DNA from 4 places in the Nocardia heshunensis genome. Region 1 is predicted to be linked to each of the others. Evidence: riboswitches for the same ligand, from Rfam matches in the RefSeq annotation. Region 1 holds a riboswitch; each other region holds the start of a gene.
What was found. A riboswitch is a leader RNA that binds a small molecule or an ion and turns the genes downstream of it on or off. The one in region 1 is predicted to bind S-adenosylmethionine.

Region 2: another riboswitch for S-adenosylmethionine. It lies ahead of ACYVN4_RS43065 (bifunctional o-acetylhomoserine/o-acetylserine sulfhydrylase); the one in region 1 lies ahead of ACYVN4_RS34540 (AfsA-related hotdog domain-containing protein).
Region 3: another riboswitch for S-adenosylmethionine. It lies ahead of ACYVN4_RS17070 (aminotransferase class V-fold PLP-dependent enzyme); the one in region 1 lies ahead of ACYVN4_RS34540 (AfsA-related hotdog domain-containing protein).
Region 4: another riboswitch for S-adenosylmethionine. It lies ahead of ACYVN4_RS13100 (rhodanese-like domain-containing protein); the one in region 1 lies ahead of ACYVN4_RS34540 (AfsA-related hotdog domain-containing protein).

What each region holds. Positions count from the first base shown of each region.
Region 1 covers NZ_BAAGTC010000009.1:1,365,737-1,370,530, reverse strand. Annotated here, with positions in the region: gene ACYVN4_RS34560 (hypothetical protein) at 1-305, opposite strand, end outside; gene ACYVN4_RS34555 (DoxX family protein) at 449-847, shown strand; gene ACYVN4_RS34550 (hypothetical protein) at 869-1,711, opposite strand; gene ACYVN4_RS34545 (HAD family hydrolase) at 1,705-2,445, opposite strand; gene ACYVN4_RS34540 (AfsA-related hotdog domain-containing protein) at 2,442-3,227, opposite strand; SAM riboswitch class IV at 3,242-3,353, opposite strand; gene ACYVN4_RS34535 (MFS transporter) at 3,424-4,698, opposite strand.
Region 2 covers NZ_BAAGTC010000029.1:135,124-139,917, forward strand. Annotated here, with positions in the region: gene ACYVN4_RS43065 (bifunctional o-acetylhomoserine/o-acetylserine sulfhydrylase) at 1-1,120, opposite strand, end outside; SAM riboswitch class IV at 1,218-1,330, opposite strand; gene ACYVN4_RS43070 (TetR/AcrR family transcriptional regulator) at 1,342-2,058, opposite strand; gene ACYVN4_RS43075 (MFS transporter) at 2,198-3,694, shown strand; gene ACYVN4_RS43080 (NADP-dependent isocitrate dehydrogenase) at 4,063-4,794, shown strand, end outside.
Region 3 covers NZ_BAAGTC010000004.1:973,867-978,660, reverse strand. Annotated here, with positions in the region: gene ACYVN4_RS17095 (flavin reductase family protein) at 1-156, shown strand, start outside; gene ACYVN4_RS17090 (LysE family translocator) at 161-793, opposite strand; gene ACYVN4_RS17085 (biliverdin-producing heme oxygenase) at 928-1,587, opposite strand; gene ACYVN4_RS17080 (MarR family winged helix-turn-helix transcriptional regulator) at 1,750-2,193, opposite strand; gene ACYVN4_RS17075 (SAM-dependent methyltransferase) at 2,291-3,139, shown strand; SAM riboswitch class IV at 3,204-3,317, shown strand; gene ACYVN4_RS17070 (aminotransferase class V-fold PLP-dependent enzyme) at 3,372-4,685, shown strand; gene ACYVN4_RS17065 (hypothetical protein) at 4,687-4,794, opposite strand, start outside.
Region 4 covers NZ_BAAGTC010000004.1:94,348-99,141, reverse strand. Annotated here, with positions in the region: gene ACYVN4_RS13120 (CaiB/BaiF CoA transferase family protein) at 1-8, opposite strand, end outside; gene ACYVN4_RS13115 (amidohydrolase family protein) at 108-974, opposite strand; gene ACYVN4_RS13110 (FAD-dependent oxidoreductase) at 1,103-2,509, opposite strand; gene ACYVN4_RS13105 (Rv0361 family membrane protein) at 2,731-3,174, shown strand; SAM riboswitch class IV at 3,237-3,352, shown strand; gene ACYVN4_RS13100 (rhodanese-like domain-containing protein) at 3,367-3,789, shown strand; gene ACYVN4_RS13095 (O-succinylhomoserine sulfhydrylase) at 3,786-4,794, shown strand, end outside.

The sequences.
Region 1 (4,794 bases):
ATGGTCTCGGACAGATTGGCCGCTGTCACTTTGGGATTGGTGGCACCGGGGGTGCAGGCCGGGTCCGGCAGCGGCTCACCGGCGGCGGTCTTGCGGTAGTGACAGCTACCGGGTGCGGGCTGAGCCGCCGCGGTGTAGCTGGACTGCGGACCGGGACCGACCGGTATGGTCCCTTCCTTCTCCTTGGCCGCGGGCTGCGGAACCTCCTGTGCGGGAGCATTGGCGGGCTTGGCCGCCTCCTTGGAACATCCCGCGATCAATCCCACGACCAGCAGAGCTATCGCAAGCCCTTTGTGCGCCTTCATAACTTCCCCTGCTCGAGCCGGACAGCAGCCTAATTGTGCGTTACCACTTGGCGATCGGCTACCCGCGCCGACGACACACCGGAGAGAAACGCGGAAAACGGCACCCACCCGGGCAATACAGACCGACCAGTTATGCTGCAGCGATGGCAGCAGATCCGACCGGTAAGTCCGGAGTACGCACCCGCGCTCTCGCCCTGGGCGGCCTGCTGCTCGGCACCGGCACCTTGCATTTCGTCATCCCGAAGTTCTTCGACGGGCTGATCCCGCCCGAGCTGCCGGGCGAACCCCGCACCTACACCCAGGTTTCGGGCGTGGCAGAACTCACCGCGGGCACCCTGCTGCTGGTCCCCCGCACCCGCGGCCTGGGCGCCCGGCTGGCGATGCTCATCTTCCTCGCCGTCTTCCCCGGCAACGTGCAGATGCTGCGCGTCTGGTGGCCCAGCGATATGCCCATGATCATGAAAATCGGTGCCGTGCTGCGGCTTCCGCTGCAGATTCCAATGGTGACCACCGCGCGCAGGGTGTACCGCGACGCGCGGTGATCGACCGGTCGGAGGCGGTACTCAGTCCCGGGTCACGAACTCGTCGAATACCGGATCGGGCAGTTTGAGCTGGGCGTGAATATCACCGCCCAGTCCGAAATGCCCTATCGCGCCGCCGTAGTTCTGCTGATAGCTCTGCCACAGCACCACCACGCTGATGATCCGATTCGCCCCCGGCAGCGCCGGATCCGGGAACGGGTTGGGCAGCACGGCCCGGTAGGTCCCCGCCCCGTCCGCATCGGTGATGAAGACATTCGGCACACCCAGCGGCCCGGGCCGGGTCGGTGCGTCCCGGTCCAAGTCCTTGGCGCGCAGCGACATCACCGTATAGAGCGAGTCCGGGATCAGCCCCGTGAACTCGAACCGGAACTCACCGTGGCGAGCCTCGTTGTCGACCGTCACCTCGAGCGTTCCCCGCGCCTGCAACCAGTCCCCCAGCGTCACCGCCGTGGTGAGCTTGCGCCCGTCCTCGGGACGGATATCCGGAATCGGCGTCTCGTGGAACGGGTAGCTCGGCCGCCGCACCGTGTCCGCGTCCGGCCGCTGATCGGGCGCGAACACCATCGGATAGTTGTTGGCGGGCAACGGTAGTGGCAGCGTGTGCAGCACGCTCGCCGCGTCGGCGTCCGACAGCTCGTCGGGCAGTTCCCGCACGATCGTGTACGCCGCCAGATCACCGAACTTCGGGACGGCAGTGTCGGCGGCGACGATGGCCCGCCCCCACCGCCGGGTGACCGTCCCGTCCGGCCCCGGCACGGTGAGGTAGCCGACGACGATAAAATTCCCGTCGGCGTCGAGCACTTCGCTCGGCGGGTACAGCGGCCCCTGCGTGGTCGGGGTCAGGTCGTAACTCTTGCTCACCATACGGACAGCGCTTCCTGTTCGGAGAGAAGGCGACCCGGATCGTCGACGGTATCGCCGACCCGATCGCCGAGATGGATCCACCCGGAGCCGTCACCGCGGTCTGGACGGGCGTGCGCGGTGAGGACCGCGTCGTCACCGCGAAAACCCGGATGCCCCACGGCTTGCAGGAACGGCAGATCGCTGGCGTGATCGCCGTAGCCGTAGCTGTGCTCGCGGGTGATGTCGTGCTCGCGCAGATACTCCGCGACGGCGGCGGCCTTGGCGGTGCCGATCATGGGCCGCCACACCTCACCGGTCAGCACGCCCTGCTCGTCGACCACCGGGGTGGTGGCGATGACGTGGTCGGCGCCGAGCGCCGCCGCGACCGGTGCGATGGCCGCCGGGAACGAGCCGGACAGCAGCACCGTGTCATGCCCTAAATTGCGGTGCGCGCGCAGGGTTTCCACCGCTTCGGCGTAGTAGACGCCGCCGCCCGCGGCGAACTGGTGGAACCAGCGCCGCCCGGCCTCGGCCAGCGCGTCGGCCCGCGCTCCGCGATAGGCCCGGTAGTAGTGCCGGTTGACTTGCTCCCGTGGTGTTCCGGCTGCGGCCCGCTGTTTGATCTCGTCGCTGAGCCGCGCGTATTCGCTGCCGTCGTCGCCGTTCTCGGCCAGCCAGAAGCGCTGGAAGGCGAACATGCTCTTGACGGTGATGAGGGTTTCGTCGACGTCGAAGAACGCCGCGCCCGCCGTCATGCCACTTCCAGGTAGGCCGCGATCGCCTTGGCCGCCTTGTGCCGTTCGATTTGGGAGATGCGCTCGTTGGGCAGGGCCGCGTAGGTGATGCGGGTGGTGGCGACGCTGCGGTCGAGTTGGCGCACATCCACCTCGATCGCGAACTCCAGTTTGGCCGGGTCGGTGACCGAGATCGGGGTGAGCACCGCGTGCAGGGTGGCGGGCAGCGGGAACAGGAAGGACTTGAACTCCAATTCGATGCTGTTCCACACGATGTAGAAGTGCTGTTCGGGCCAGCGGCGACCGTACTCGAGTTCGAACGCGCCGAGGAACAGCTGCCGCACCGCCTCCACGATCACGATGCCCTGCACGTGCTCGCCGGTCTGATGGTCGAGCAACAACTCGTTGTCGCCGTGGATGCGCAGGTCCGCCCGGAACTCGGTATCGGACTCGCGAATCAGATTGGCCAGCAGCACATTCGAGTGCTGATACTTGTGCACCTGGTGGCGCGGAGCCGGTTCGTCGACCGGTCCACTGACCCGCAGTCCGGCCGGGGCGTGCACCAGCGCCACGTGCTCGACGTAGTCGAGATCGTGGCGGGTGACCCCCTGGCCGAGCCGCACGGTCAGCGGCCGCTCCGACGCCCGCCACCGGCCGCCGCGCAGTGCGGCCACCAGCCCCGACACCGTGAAGGCCCGGTCGTCCGCGGCGATGCCGCGGAAGCGGTCGGCCACCAGCAGCACCTCGCCGACGGCCACCTCCTCCGCCACCGCGGACACCGAATCGAGCTGGGCTACAGACATTTTCCCTCCGAGAAGCAAGACGCTTATGGCGACGCTCGCCGCCATCCGGTCGTCACCCGGAGCACCCCGCCGCCGTGGAGGGTTGCCGCCCAGCCAGCCGGGGCTTGAACACTGGAACTCATGACCGTCATCGGAAAGTTATGCGCCCCAACATCTTTCCCCTACGGTTTCAACCACACCGATTGAAACCCGCCCTTCACTCCACCGCCGCACCCGCACGCGTCGCTGCAACGGCCAGCACCGCACCGACGGCCGACAGCACCGCGATGGACAGTGCTACGGCCGAATAACCGTGGTGCGAAACAAGATTGGCCAACTGCGGCCCCGCGCCGGCACCGACGAACAGCGCAAAGGTGTACAACGCGGTGGCGGTACCCCGTGCCGCACCGGCATGCACCGCGATCGCCTGTACCGCCGCCGGAGCCGCCACCGCGATCGCCGCAACGAATACGAACAGCCACACCGCAACCCACACGCCACCCCACGGCACCGCCGTGACCGCCGCCGCACCCGCCGCGATCGCCAGAGCGGCGATCAACCGGGTCGCCGGAGCGATGACCCCCAACCGTCCAGCCAGCAACGGCACCGCCACCATGGCCGGAATCGCGCTGGCGCGCAGGGCCAGTAGCGCGGCATTACCGGAGCCCACCCCGTGGGGCGGAGTGAGCTGGATCCCGGTGTAGATACCCACGAACGAGCCCAGGATAGCCAGACAGCTCAGATACAGCAGAGCTAACCGGGTCTGCCGCAGCAGCATCCAGAAAGGCGCGAACACACTACGCATCGTGTCCACCCACCCGGAACCGTCTACCGCCGCAGCGTCCTGCACCGCGACCGGCGCCTGCAATACGACGCGCAACAACACCGCCGAGAGTGCGAAAGCGATTGCGCCCGCGACGAAGATCGCATGCCAGCCCAGGGCGTTGCCGATGAGCTGGGCCAGCACCTGTGCCACCACCCCGGCCCCGAGGAACGAGCTGGTCAGGCAGGTCAGCGCGAAGATACGACGCTGCGGGGCAATACGTTCGGACAGATAGGCGAAGGCGGCAGGCGCGAAGAAGGAGGCCGTTAGCCCCTGCAGGATTCGCGCCGACAGCCCACTGACGAGTCCGGGCGCGACCGCCACCAGCAGCGAACTCACCACCGTCGCCAGCAGCCCGCCCACAATGACCGGCCGCCGCCCCCACCGATCCGACAGCGGCCCGGTCACCAGGAACCCCGCGCCGTAGGCCAGCCCGAAGGCGGTGGTCGTCCAGGTGGCCGCGGACTTGGACGTATCCCAGTCCGCCGCAAGCCGATTCAGGACCGGCAGCACCACATACAGCTGCCCGACCACCAGAATCCCGACCGCGCACACCGCCGCGACCGTCCGCCCGGTCGGCGCCCATTCCGGTTCGGCGGCAGCGCCCTGCTCGAGAATTTCGTCCGCGTCGGGCGCGGGGTTCGGTTCAGTAGTCGGCGGCGAGCTCACGGGCGCGCTCCTGGGCTGCGGTGAAGCCTGCTTCCGGGTTGTCGGTGAGGACGGTTGGGGCGAAGCGGATTTCGGTGATGTCCTTGATGCCGACGA
Region 2 (4,794 bases), on a different contig from region 1:
CGTCGATGCCGCCGGCCAGCTCGAAGGACACGATGGCGCCCACACCCTTGGGTGCCAGCTGTTTGCCACGCTCATGCCACGGCGAGCTGGGAAGCCCTGCGTAGTACACCTTCTCGACGCTGGACTGGGCCTCGAGGAACTCCGCGACCGCCTGCGCATTGGTCACGTGCCGCTCCACACGAAGGCTCAGCGTCTCGATGCCCTGCGCGATGAGGAAGGCATTGAACGGCGAAACCGCCGCGCCCAGATCACGCAGCAACTGCACGCGCGCCTTGAGCGCGAACGCGGGCGCGCCCAGATCGGCGAACACCACGCCGTTGTAGCTCGGGTCGGGGGTGGTGAAGCCGGGGAAACGGGACTCGCCCGTCTCGTTCTGCACCGTCCAGTCGAAGGTGCCGCCGTCGACGATCACACCCGCGACCGCGGAACCGTGCCCACCCAGGTACTTGGTGGCCGAGTGCACGACGATGTCCGCGCCCAGCTGCAGCGGCTGGATCAGGTACGGCGTGGCGACGGTGTTGTCCACGATGAGCGGCACGCCCGCGGCGTGCGCGACCTCGGCGATACCCGGAATGTCGAAGACCGAGCTGCTCGGATTGGCAACGGTCTCACCGTAGAACGCCTTGGTGTTCGGGCGAACGGCCGCGCGCCACTGGTCCAGATCGTCGGGATCGGTGACGAAGCTGACCTCGATGCCCAGCTTGGGCAGCGAGTAGTGCAGCAGGTTGTAGGTGCCGCCGTAGAGGTGCGGGCTGGCCACGATGTGGTCGCCCGCCTCGGCCAGATTCAGGATTGCGTAGGTCTCCGCAGCCTGCCCGGAGGCCAGCAGCAAGGCCGCCACGCCACCCTCGAGGGCGGCGACTCGCTGCTCCACCGCGTCCTGGGTGGGGTTCATGATGCGGGTGTAGATGTTGCCCGGCTCGGCGAGACCGAACAGCGCGGCGGCGTGATCGGTGTCGCGGAAGGCGTAGGAAGTGGTCTGGTAGATGGGCAGTGCGCGGGCTCCGGTGGCCGGATCGGGGCTCTGTCCGGCGTGAATCTGCTTGGTCTCGAAGGACCAGTTGGCCGGATCCAGGGTGCCGTCAGCCACGACGGCCGCGGGCGCGGTCGAGTCACTCATGTGTTCTGCTCCAAAAACAAGGTCGCCGAATGGCGGGAAGTTTGACGTTATCTAGAAGCGAATGGGCTTCGACAACAACACATTTCGGTAGACCTCCTGATTGCGCTTGCGTTCGGCCTTCGAACGCCCGGTCTGCACCCGGAAGCACCCCACCGCAGCTGGAGGGTTGCCGATCAGCAAGCCGGGGCCTTAACGCTGATGCTCTGGACCTTTGCGAGATTCTAGCGGGCGGAGGCGGCAGTCTCGGAAGTGGGGCTCGCCACAGTGGATCCGCAACAGACACGCCGGAATTCGTGGAAGGCGGCCAGCACATTGTCGGCGAGCAGGCGGGCCGTGGCGGGGGCTGTGCAGCCCGCGAAGTCGGATTCGGCCTCGAATTCGCACTCCATGCCCACCCGGACGATGCTGTGCCAGGTGCCGGCGATGAGCCGCACGGTGAGGTGCTCCTCGGGCAGCCCGAGGCGCTGGGCGAGGACTTCGGTCATGGCACGGGTCTTGGTGTCGGCCGATTCCATGCTGAGCGCGCGCACGGCGACGCTGTCGCGCGTGATGCGCTGCATTTGCTGGAACCACCGGAAGGGCACCGGCGCATCGGATTCGATGATCTGGTCCACGACCGCCAGGAAAGCATCGAGCAGCGCCTGCATCTCGTCGCCGGTGACGGGCTGCACGCGCAGCGCGTCGGCGAGGGCGTAACCGAAGCCTTCGATGGGGGCGATGACGATCGCCTCTTTGCTGTCGAAGTACCGGTTCACGGTGCGCGGTGAGACATCGGCCGCGTCCGCGATCTGTTCGACGGTGGTGGCATCGAAGCCCTGTTCGTCGCACAGGCGCAGGGCAACGTCGATGATCCGATCCCGGGTCTGCTGCTTCTTGCGTTCGCGCAGGCCGGGGCGATGGCGCATGACCACACCGATGTGGCTCGACAACTCCGACATGACCCCATGTTAGTGGATTCCGGGCTCTTCTTGTCCCGATATGACAACTGTCGCACTGCGACATTTTTCCCTTGACGCCAATTGTCGGTGGGGGCCACTATGGTGACAGCTGCCTTCGCACCCCCTAGAGGAGAGGCTCATGACCGTAGCCACGGATGCTCTCGAGTCCGACGAAATAGCAAGTCCCGCAAAAGATTCCAGGCGCTGGTGGGCGCTGGCGGTGATCGCCATGGCACAGCTCATGGTGGTTCTGGACGCCACGATCGTCACCATCGCCATGCCGTTCGCGCAGCAGGATCTGCACATCAGCGACGGCGACAAGCAGTGGATCTTCACCGCTTACACTCTGATTTTCGGTGGTCTGCTGCTGCTCGGCGGCCGCCTCGCCGACTACCTCGGCCGCCGCCGGATCCTGATGATCGGCCTGGTCGGCTTCGCCGCCGCCTCCGCGGTAGCCGGTCTCGCGCAGAACTCGGCCGAACTGTTCGCGGGCCGTGCGTTGCAGGGCGCGTTCGGCGCACTGCTGGCTCCCGCGGCCCTGTCGCTGGTGTCGGTGACCTTCACCGAGGCCAAGGAACGCGCTCGCGCCTTCGGCGTGTTTGCCGCGGTGTCCGGTGCCGGTGCGGCGCTCGGCCTGATCGCCGGTGGCGCGCTGGTCGAGTACGCGGACTGGCGCTGGTCACTGCTGGTGAACACCCCGGTCGCGCTGCTGGCCCTGGTCGGCGCGTTCATCTTCGTGATCAAGGATGTGCCCGCACCCCGCACCGGCGGCTACGACCTGCCCGGCGCGGTCACCGTCACCCTGGGTCTGATCTCCATCGTCTACGGCTTCAGCCGCGCGGCCTCCGACGGCTGGACCGCCGCCACCACGCTGGCGCTGTTCGTGGCGGGCGTGGCATTGCTGGCGGCCTTCGTGGCCATCGAACGCCGCACCGCGAATCCGCTGCTGCCGCTGCGTATTCCGGCCGAGATCAACCGCGGCGGCGCGTACCTGATCGCGCTGCTGGTGCCGATCGCGATGTTCGCCATGTTCCTGAACCTGAGCTTCTACCTGCAGATCGTGCAGCACTATTCGGCGCTGAAGACGGGTGTGGCGTTCCTGCCGTTCCCGGCCGGGATCGTGGTGTCGGCGGGTATCGCCTCGACGGTGCTGCCGAAGATCGGGCCGCGTCCGCTGATGCTGACGGGTTCGGTGTTCGGCGCGGCGGGCCTGCTGTGGCTGTCGCGGCTGGAGTACGGCGACAGCTACGCGGTCGCCCTGCTGCCCGCCATGATCCTGATCGCGCTGGGCATGGGCTTCCTGTTCGTGTCCATGCAGACCACCGCGCTGCACCAGGTCGAGGCCGAGGACTCGGGTGTCGCCAGTGCGCTGCTGAATGCCGCGCAGCAGGTCGGCGGTTCGATCGGTACCGCGTTGCTGACCACCATCTCGGTGCAGGTGGCCCAGCGGTACGTGCGCAACAACGGGACCATCGACCATGTGATGGAACGCGCGTCGGTGCACTCCTACAGCGTCGCGTTCCTGATCGGTGCGGTGTTCTTCCTGCTCTGCATTCCGATCGCGGCCTTCATGATCCGCGACAAGCCGGAAAACCTGCTCGAGGGCGACGAGCACGCCGTTGCTGTCGCTGTCTGAACGCAGCGCCTGACCGGCGAAAAGATATATCCGTGGGCCGTGGCACCCCCATTCCGCATTGCGCGGGATGAGGGGTTGCCAGGGCCCTTTCCTTTTCGCATGCTGGGAAGTGCCGAAAGTCACGCGAAAAGCTACTTATCGGTAACCGCACTGAATTCCCGCACAGCGGGGGCCGCCGTCGCGGTGAGATCGATAGCAGCAGTACGCTTGTCTTGCTTGACGCCACAGCGTACGTGGACTTGGCACCACAGGTCCCGTGCCGAGCGCCATGCGTATACGTTGTCTGTTGAACAGCTGGGGTCCGCTACAAGCGGTGCTCACCGGCCGTGCAATGGGAGCACCACCTTCCTAGGAGGACACGAAGATCCATGTCCAAGATCAAGGTTGAAGGGACCGTCGTCGAACTCGATGGCGACGAGATGACCCGGATTATCTGGCAGTTCATCAAGGACAAGCTGATCGTCCCGTATCTCGATGTGAACCTCGAGTACTACGACCTCGGCATCGAGTACCGCGACAAGACCGATGATCAGGTCACGATCGACGCGGCCAACGCCATCAAGAAGCACGGCGTCGGCGTCAAGTGCGCGACGATCACCCCTGACGAGGCTCGCGTCGAGGAGTTCGATCTCAAGAAGATGTGGCGGTCGCCCAACGGCACCATCCGCAACATCCTCGGCGGCACGATCTTCCGCGCGCCGATCATCATCTCGAACGTCCCGCGGCTGGTGCCGGGCTGGACCAAGCCGATCATCATCGGCCGCCACGCCTTCGGTGACCAGTACCGTGCCACCGATTTCAAGGTGCACCAGGCGGGCACCGTCACCCTGACCTTCACGCCGGAGGACGGCTCCGAGCCGATCCAGCACGAGGTCGTGCGCATGCCGGAAGACGGCGGCGTGGTGATGGGCATGTACAACTTCCAGGAGTCCATCCGGGACTTCGCGCGGGCCTCGCTGAACTACGGCCTGCAGCAGAACTACCCGGTGTACATGTCGACGAAGAACACCATCCTGAAGGCCTACGACGGCATGTTCAAGGACACCTTCCAGGAGATCTTCGAGACCGAGTTCAAGGACGAGTTCGCCGCGGCGGGCCTG
Region 3 (4,794 bases), on a different contig from region 1:
GTGCGCGCCACCGTGCATCAACTGCTCCCGATCGGCGATCACACGCTGGTCATCGGCCTGGTCACCCAGGTGCACGACAACACCGAGGACTCCCCCGCGGTCGGGCCGCTGGTGTACTACAACGGCGTCTACCATCGCGCCGAGATCGCCGACTGACCGTCTAGGCCGCCGCCGAGGCCGCCGTCCCCAGGCCCAGCGCCGCCAGAATCGCCGCACTCGCCTGTTCCAGCCCCGCCCGGACCTTGGGCCGTTTCAGCAATGCCACCGCCCGCGCGGCCGCCACCGCCAGCAGGATCATTTCGATTGCGGCGACACTGGATTCGATGGCCCCGAGGGTGAGCGTGTTCAGGAAGGTCACGTGGGTCAGGAACTGCGGCAGCACCGCGAGATAGAACAACCCCACCTTCGGATTGAAGATGCACGACAGCAATCCCGCAGCGAACGCCGAGCGCATCGTCACCGGCTTCCCTTGCGGCAGCTGACCATCCGCTTCCTCGGCGGTCTGCCCGCGCCGATGCGCGAGCAAGGCCCGAACCCCCAGGTACACCAGGTAGATCCCGCCGATCACCTTCAGCGTGCGATACGCGGTGGCCGACTGTTCCAGCAGCGCCGCGACCCCCGCCGCCACCACGGTCGCCCAGACGATGCCCCCGAACGCCGACCCCACCGCCGCCGCGATCCCCGGTCGCGATCCCGCCATCGAGAAGCGCAGCACCAGAAACGTATCCGGCCCCGGCGTGAGCGCCAGCAGCACGCACAACCCGACGAAACTCAGCAACAGCGGAAAACTCATACCCACCATGGCAACTCACCGCCCGCCCGAGCACAAGAGCCGTCGACCCCACCCCCGACGAACGGGGCCGACCGCAGACGAGGCCGCCGACCCTGCTGGATTACAGGATCAACGACCTCGCTGGTTGCGAGTCCTCAGTTCCGCGCGCTGAATTCCGCACCCAGTTCACCGAAGAGGTTGGTGTTCATGGTGAACGCCAACCGCGCCTCGTCGAGCACGCGCTCGACCTCGGCGCCTTCGAGAGGAAGCTGATCCAGCGCCTGGCGGTAGTCCCGCTTGAACGCGGCCGGATTGGTGATGCCGTCGAAAACGTAGAACCGCACACCATCGCCCTTCTTGGGCAGGTTCCACAGCTTCTCGGCGGTGTCGCGAATGACCTGGCCGCCCGAAAGATCGCCCAGGTAGCGGGTGTAGTGGTGCACCACGTACCCGGCGGGCCACTCGCTCGCGCACTCGTCGATGCGGGCGGCGTAGGCAGCGGTGGAGGGCAGCGGGGTCAGTTCGTCGCGCCAGTTCGCGCCACCCAGGTGAGCCAGATCGGCCTCGATGGAAGCCAGCCGCGCCAGTTCAGGCTTGACGAACGGACCCGCGACGGCATCGGAAGCCAGCGCCTCGGAATGCTTTTCGAGGGCTTCGTAAACGAACCAGAGCTGCGAGGTGTACCGGTAGAACGCCTCCACCCCGAGCCGCCCGGCGAACAGGTCGCTCATGAACGTGGAGTGTTCCGCCTCGTTGTGCTGCTGCTCGGTCGCGGTGCGAATGAGCGTCGAGAACGGGGTGCTGGTCTCCAACATGGTCGAGGCTCCTCGTGATCAACTCCGGGGGCACCCCACTTTGGCTACCCTAACTTCCCTTCGACCATACGCTTCAGCAACGATCTCGCGATTCGAACTTTGCGGCCCACCCACTCCAACTTTCGGACGATTTTTTCGATACGGTCGTGCCGTCGGTCACACCTACCGGGGCCGGTCGAGCATGTCGTGGGCGGCCTCCCGCAGCGCGATCGTGGCCCGCGTGAAGTAGTCGAAGAGCACCTCGAGCTGCTCGGGCCCGTAGTCGGCGAACATCTCCGCCAACCGGTCCCGCGGCGGGCCCACCACCGCCTCGATCCGGCCGTCCGAATCCGGAATCGACTCGACTAGCACCTTGCGACGGTCCGTGGCATCCGGCACCCGCCGGACGAATCCGCCCTGTTCCAGCCGGTCGATGAGCCGAGTGACCGCACCGGTCGAGAGTCCGGTCCGCGTCGCGAGTTCGCCCGCGGTCAGCGATCCGGCCAGCGCGATGAGGTTCAAGGCGAAGAAGTCGGTGGCCCCCAACCCGAGCGCGGATGCGGCCGCCTGGGCGATGACGGCCTGCGCGGTGACGTATTCGCGGTACGGCCCTTCGAGCCGCTCCATTGACGGTTGCGGGTGGGAGGACTTAGATTTATCTGCGTCCATGCAACTACTTCCTCCACTCAGATACTTTACCGGTGCAGGAAAGGATAGCGCGACCATGCCGAACACCGCCGCCGACACATCCCTGGTCCCGATTCTCATCGCCGCGGCTGAGCACCTCGAACCCGCCGAAAAACGTTTCCTGACAGACGAACTCGCCCTGCACATGCTGCCCGCGGGCCTGCGGGCGCTGGTCCGCCTCCCGGCCGGTCGACGCCTGTTGCGCGCGGGCATGAACCGCGAGGGCGTCGGCGCGTGGGAGAGCCTCGCCTGCCGCAAAAGGTATTTCGATGACCGGACCGCGGCCGCGATCGCCGATGGCATCGAGGCGGTCGTGGTGCTCGGCGCGGGACTCGACACGAAGGCGCTCCGATTGGCCGCGCCCACCGGAGTTCCCGCCTTCGAGGTAGATCTGCCGATCAATATCGCCGCGAAGCGCAAGCGAATCGCGCTGCCCGACAGCGTGACCCAGGTGCCGATCGACTTCGAGACCGAGGACCTCGCCACCGTATTGGCCGAGCGCGGATACCGATTCGACGCGCGGACCCTCTTCCTCTGGGAGGGCGTCACGCAGTATCTGACCGAACCCGCTGTGCGCGCGACTCTTTCGGCCCTCACAGCGGCCACACCCGGCAGTCAGCTCATCTTCAGCTATGTCCGGCAGGACTTTCTCGACGGCACCGACCTTCAGGACTGCGCTCCCACCTATCGCAGATTCGTTGCGCGACAGCCGCTCTGGCATTTCGGGCTGCAACCCGATCAGGTCTCGACGCTGTTGGCCGAGTACGGGTGGCATGAGGTCGAGCAGGCGGGCGGACCAGAGCACACCGCGAGATATCTCGCCCCGATCGGACGGGAGATCCGCGTGCCCGACCTCGAGCGGTGCGTGTCGGCTCGCAAATCCTGACGGCGGACGTCCCGACCGGGAGGGGTTGACAACCCCGCGAACGATCTGCCAGTGTCTCCAATCAGGTCATGAGTACCAGCACTAAGCCCTGGCTAGCTGGTCGGCAACCCTCCTCCGCGGTGGGGTGCTCCAGGTGACGACCGGGCCGCCGCCCGACCGGGCGCGGCAAGCGCGGACTCTCGATCACTTCGTTTCATCGATCGTGTGTCCATGAATCCGATGGGATTTCGTGATGACCGCATTCGCCGACCAGACCTGTGCCCCCCTCGCCACCGTGTCCGGCTGTGATCTCCAGGTGCCGCTCGTGCAGGGCGGCACCATCGGCTACGCCAATTTCGACTACGCCGCCAGCGCCCCCGCGTTGCAGCAGGTCACCGATCGCGTCGCCGAGCTGCTGCCGTTCTACGCCAGCGTGCACCGCGGCGCGGGCTACGCCTCGCGGGTCTCCACCGACTGCTACGAGTCGGCCCGCGGCTCGGTCGCCCGCTTCCTGAACGCGGCCGACGACCAGGTCGTCGTCTTCACCCGCAACACCACCGACTCGCTGAACCTGCTGGCCTCCTGTGTGCCCGGCGACACCGTGGTGCTGGATGTCGAACACCACGCCAACTTCCTGCCCTGGACCCGGCACGGCCGCCGCGTGGTGGCCGTCGCCGACACCATCGAGGAGACCATCCAGCGCGTCGTCGCCGAGCTGTGCTCGAAACCCGCTGCGCTGCTGGCGGTTACCGGCGCCTCGAATGTGACCGGCGAATTGCTGCCGCTGGAGCGGCTGGCCTGGATCGCCCACCAGTGCGGCACCCGCATCCTGGTGGACGCGGCGCAGCTGGCCCCGCACCGCCGCATCGATCTGCGAACGACCGGCATCGACTACCTGGCCTTCTCCGGCCACAAGGCGTACGCCCCCTTCGGCGCCGGCGTGCTGGTCGGCCGCCGCGACTGGCTGGACAAGGCCGAGCCGTACCTGGCGGGCGGCGGCGCGGTGCGCTCGGTGACCACCGACGGTGTCGAGTGGGCTCCGGCCCCGCAGCGGCACGAGGCCGGTTCGCCGAACGTGCTGGGCGTGGCCGCCCTGGCCGCCGCCTGCGACGCCCTCGCCGACCTGGACGAGACGACCGTCGTCGAACACGAGCAGTACCTCACGCATCGCCTGCGCTACGGCCTGAAAACCGTTCCGGGCGTGAACTTCCTGCGCATCTGGCGCGACAGCACCGACGCCGTCGGCATCGTCGCCTTCACGGTCGACGGCTTCGAGCCGGGCCAGGTGGCCGCCTACCTGTCGGCCGAGCACGGCATCGGCGTCCGCGACGGCCGCTTCTGCGCGCATCCGCTGCTGGCCCGCCTCGGCGTGGACGCCGCCCTGCGTGCCAGCATCGGCCTCGGCACCACCGCCGCCGATGTGGACCGCCTGATCGACGCCATCTCCACCCTGGTGGAAAACGGCCCGTCCTGGAATTACGGCCGCACCGAAGGCCATTGGAACCCGGTCCCTGAAACCCGCCCGTTCGGCAGCTCCGCCGACGGCGCGGCTCCCTGCGGCTTCTGAACTACGGCACCAGATAGCGGGCCGCGAGGTCTTCGATGACCGGATCGTCATCGCTCACGGCGTCCAGCAGTTCGAGGTCCTCACGGACCGAGAGCTGCCGGGCGTCGTC
Region 4 (4,794 bases), on a different contig from region 1:
GTGCTCACGCCCTACCTCGGTTCATCGTCGAATCCAGTGCACCGGGCCACCTGGCCGGTGTTGACGTACTGACAATAACGCGGAACCGGGGAACGGCCGAGGGGGGATCAGTGATCCACGATGGGGAGCGGGAGGGTGTCCGGGGGCGGGAGTTTGGGCAGCTCCGAGCGCGGCAGCCGCAGCGTCGGCAGCTCACCGGCGGCCATCCGCATGGTCGGGTCCTCGAGCGCGCGCTCCTTGGCGGGCAGCCCGTAGAAGGTCCGGGCGTTGTCCTCGAGCACCCGATGCAGGTCCGAGCCGACGGCATCGCCGAGCACCGAGAGGTCGGTGTCGCGGAACGGCCGTCCCGCGCGGGTGCCGGGCAGGTCGGTGCCGAACATCAGCGCCTCGGGATTGACGGTGTGGATCTTGCGCAGCGCCGAGCCCACATTCATCGACACCCGCCCGAAGCCGGACGCCTTCACCTTCGCGCCTCGATCGACCAGGTTGAGCAGGTACGGCAGGCAGTCGTCGGACATGCCCAGATGGTCGATGGACAGCTTGGGCAGTTTGGTGATGACCGGTTCCAGCGAACCCAGCATGGTTCCGTCGATATAGAGCTCCACATGCCAACCGGCCAGTTCGTAGGCCCGCAGCGCCAGCATGGTGAGCCCGACGATGTCCCCGCCGGCGCGCTTGAGGTTGAACCGGATGGCTCGCACCCCGGCCCGGTTCAGGTCGATGATCTGCTGGTCGGGGGCGTCCACCGGGAGCATGGTGACGCCCACCCAGCCCTCGCCGAGCGCGTCCAGCGCCGCCAATAGATAGCTCTGATCGGTGCCCTGGAAGGACCCGCTGACCACGGCACCACCGTCGATATCGAAGCGGGACATGCGCTTGCGATAGTCGGCGATGGTGTACGGGTCGGGCAGGTAGCCCTCGTTCTCGACCAGCGGGAACCGCGGATCGAAGATGTGGAGATGGGCATCGAACACGTGATCAGCATGCCTCAGAACGGTGACATGTGTGGACAACCTTGTCCGACAAGCGGATTCGCGCTGGTCAGGGCATCCTGTCCAGCGCTGATCCGGAAATCCCGACGGGTCGGGAAACCTTGTCGGGCTCAGAGCACCTTGTCGGGCTCGGAGGCGGCGAGCATCTCGTCGCGCTCGACGACCTTGACCCGCTCGCGGCCCTGCGGCTCGCCCAGCGCGCGCTCGTGCGCGTCGAGGCGGTACCAGCCGGCCCAGGTGGTGAACGGAATGCCCTTGCCCTCGAGGAACTCGGTGACGGCCTCACGCTCCGGCCGCGGGGCCGGGACGAAGTTCGCGGCATCGTCGAGCAGGCAGGCGATGGTCTCGTTGGCGTCGCCCTTGGTGTGGCCGATGAGGCCGACCGGGCCGCGCTTGATCCAGCCGGTCACGTAGGTGGCGGGCGCATAGCGATCCGCGCCGTCCGCGTCCTCGTCGACCAGAACGCGGCCGGCCTCGTTGGGGACGGTTCCGGCCTGGTCGTCGAAGGGCAGGGCCGGGATGTTCTGCGACAGGTAGCCGACCGCGCGGTACACGGCCTGGATGTCCCAGTCCTTGAACTCGCCGGTGCCCTTGCAGTTTCCGGTGCCGTCGAGCTGGGTGCGCTCGGTGCGCAGGCCCACGACCTTGCCGTCCTCGCCCAGGATCTCCGAGGGGTTCTCGAAGAAGTGCAGGAACAGCTTGTGCGGGCGGTTGCCGACATCGCGAATGGCCCACTGCTCCAACGTGTTGCAGATCATGTCGACCTGCTTGGAGTGCCGGCGGGCGGCCTCGGAGCCCTCGTCGTAGTCGATGTCCTCGGGATCGACGATGACCTCGATGGTCGGCGAGTGGTCGAGTTCGCGCAGCTCGAGCGGGGTGAACTTGGCCTGCGCGGGACCACGACGGCCGAAGACGTGGACCTCGAGCGCCTTGTTGGCCAGTAGGCCCTCGTAGACGTTCGGCGGGATCTCGGTCGGCAGCAGCTCGTCACCGGTCTTGGCCAGCACGCGTGCCACATCCAGGGCGACATTGCCGACGCCGAGCACGGCGACCTTCTCCGCCTCCAGCGGCCAGGTGCGCGGCACGTCCGGGTGGCCGTCGTACCAGGACACGAAGTCCGCGGCGCCGAAGGAGCCGTCGAGCTCGATGCCCGGAACCTCCAGGGCGCGGTCGGCATTGGCGCCGGTGGAGAAGATGACCGCGTCGTAGAACTGACGCAGGTCCTCGAGGGTGATGTCGACGCCGTAGTCGATATTGCCCAGCAGGCGCACCTGGTCCTTGTCGAGGACCTTGTGCAGCGCGGTGATGATGCCCTTGATGCGCGGGTGGTCGGGTGCCACGCCGTAGCGGATCAGGCCGAAGGGCGCGGGCATGCGCTCGTACAGATCGATGCTGACCCCGTCGAACCCGGCGGGTGCGTCGGACTTCATCAAGGCATCGGCGGCATAGATACCGGCCGGTCCTGCGCCCACGATCGCAATGCGTAGCGGGCGGGTCGCTGCACTCTGTTCGGTCATTTTTCCGCGCACCCTTTGGGTCGAAACTAACTTGCCGTCAAAACTTAGCCGTCGTTCTTAGCTTAGGCTAAGTTGACGCCCTGGCTTCGGTGACCATCGTCGGCCCCCGACGCTGCAGCGTTGCTGCGTTGTCCTGCTATTCCCGCGCCTGGGGCGGAAATTCTGCTGATTCTATGCGATGGCTTTCCGGGTCCCTCGCACCGACCAGGCATGATCTACCCATGAGCGACGCCGAGGAGACAGCCGAGGAGACAGTCCAGTTCGATCAGAACGAGACGCGGAGCATGTGGCCGTTCCTGGTCGCGGCCGGTCTCATCGCGTTCGTGATCCTGGGCATCGTGATCGCCACGCTGGTGTCGCCGGTTGAGAAGAATGTCACAGATACCGATCGGCTCTCGGCGCCCGCGGGCAACTTCATCAAGTACCGCAGCGACAACGGCAAGTACGAACCGAGCTTGGCCTGCAAGGGATTCGACGAGAACACCTCGCCGCTCAAGATCGCCGTCGAGACCGGCGGCCCGATCAGCTTCGACGCGCTGAAGGATCCCGTCATCGACGGCGACAAGGCCACAGCGCAGGTCAGTTTCAGCGCCGGTGGCGCCCAGACCACCTCGACCTGGCACTTCACCAAAGAGAATTCTCGCTGGTTGGTCTGCAGTTCGTGACAAGGTCCGAAGTCCGGCGAAGCGTTTGACACGAGTGCCGGTTTTTCGGCACTCTCATCCCAGGTCATGAGTATCAGCGCCAAGCCCCGGCTCGCTGATCGGCAACCCTCCTCCGCGGTGGGGTGCTCCGGGTGACGACCTGGCCACGCACCGAGCAGCGGTGCGGCAAGTGCGGATTCACAGGAGGTACAGGTGAACTACGCGGGTGACATCACGCCGAAGCAAGCGTGGGAGTTGTTGCGCGACAATCCGGATGCGGTGCTGGTGGATGTCCGCACCGAGGCGGAATGGCGTTTCGTCGGGGTGCCCGACACCAATGGCATCGGCCGGCCGACCGCGCTGATCGAATGGGTGGACGCCACCGGCGCGCCCAACGCACGGTTCGTGGACCAGTTGCGGCAGGCGCTCGCCGCCCGCCCGCAGGATTCGGACGCACCGGTCCTGTTCATCTGCCGCTCGGGTCAGCGCTCCATCGGCGCGGCCACCGCGGCCACCACCGTCGGCATCTCCCCGTCCTTCAATGTGGTCGACGGGTTCGAGGGTGCGCTCGACGGTCAGGGTCATCGCGGCAGCACCGGCTGGCGCGCCGACGGACTTCCGTGGAGGCAGTCATGATCACCGGCGGTTCCTTCGACAAGCCGCTCCCCGAGGGCGTCGGCCCGGCCACGCAGGCCGTGCGCGGCGGCACCCGGCGTTCCGGCTTCGACGAGACCTCCGAGGCGCTGTTCCTCAATTCGGGTTTCGTCTACGAGAGCGCCGAGGCGGCCGAAGCCTCGTTCACCGGCGATATCCAGCACTTCGTCTACTCCCGCTACGGCAACCCGACGGTCGCCATGTTCGAGGAGCGGCTGCGCCTGATCGACGGCGCCGAAGCCTGTTTCGCGACCGCCTCGGGCATGTCCGCGGTGTTCACCGCGCTGGGTGCGCTGGTGGGCGCCGGTGACCGGCTGGTCGCGGCGCGCAGCCTGTTCGGCTCCTGCTTCGTGGTGGCCAACGAGATCCTGCCGCGCTGGGGCGTGGAGACCGTCTTCGTCGACGGCGAGGATCTGGACCAGTGGGAGCAGGCGCTGTCGGTGCCGACCACCGCGGTCTTCTTCGAGACCCCGTCGAACCCGATGCAGACCCTTACCGATGTGCGCGCGGTCTCCGATCTCGCGCACGCGGCGGGCGCGAAGGTGGTGCTGGACAACGTCTTCGCCACCCCGCTGCTGCAGCGCGGCTTCGATCTGGGCGCGGACATCACCGTCTACTCGGGCACCAAGCACATCGACGGCCAGGGCCGGGTGCTCGGCGGCGCGATCCTGGGACCGCAGGACTACATCGACGGCCCGGTCAAAAACCTTATGCGCCACACCGGTCCGGCGCTGAGCCCGTTCAATGCCTGGACGCTGCTCAAGGGCCTCGAGACCATGCCGCTGCGGCTGCGTCAGTCGGTGGATTCGGCGCTGAAGATCGCGCAGTTCCTGGAGGATCACCCGGCCGTGGCGTGGGTGAAGTACCCCTTCCTGTCTTCGCACCCGCAGTACGAGCTGGCCAAGCGGCAGATGTCGGGCGGCGGCACGGTGATCACCTTCGAGCTGAAGGCTCCCGAGAACGAGGCCAAGAAACGCGCTTTCGAGG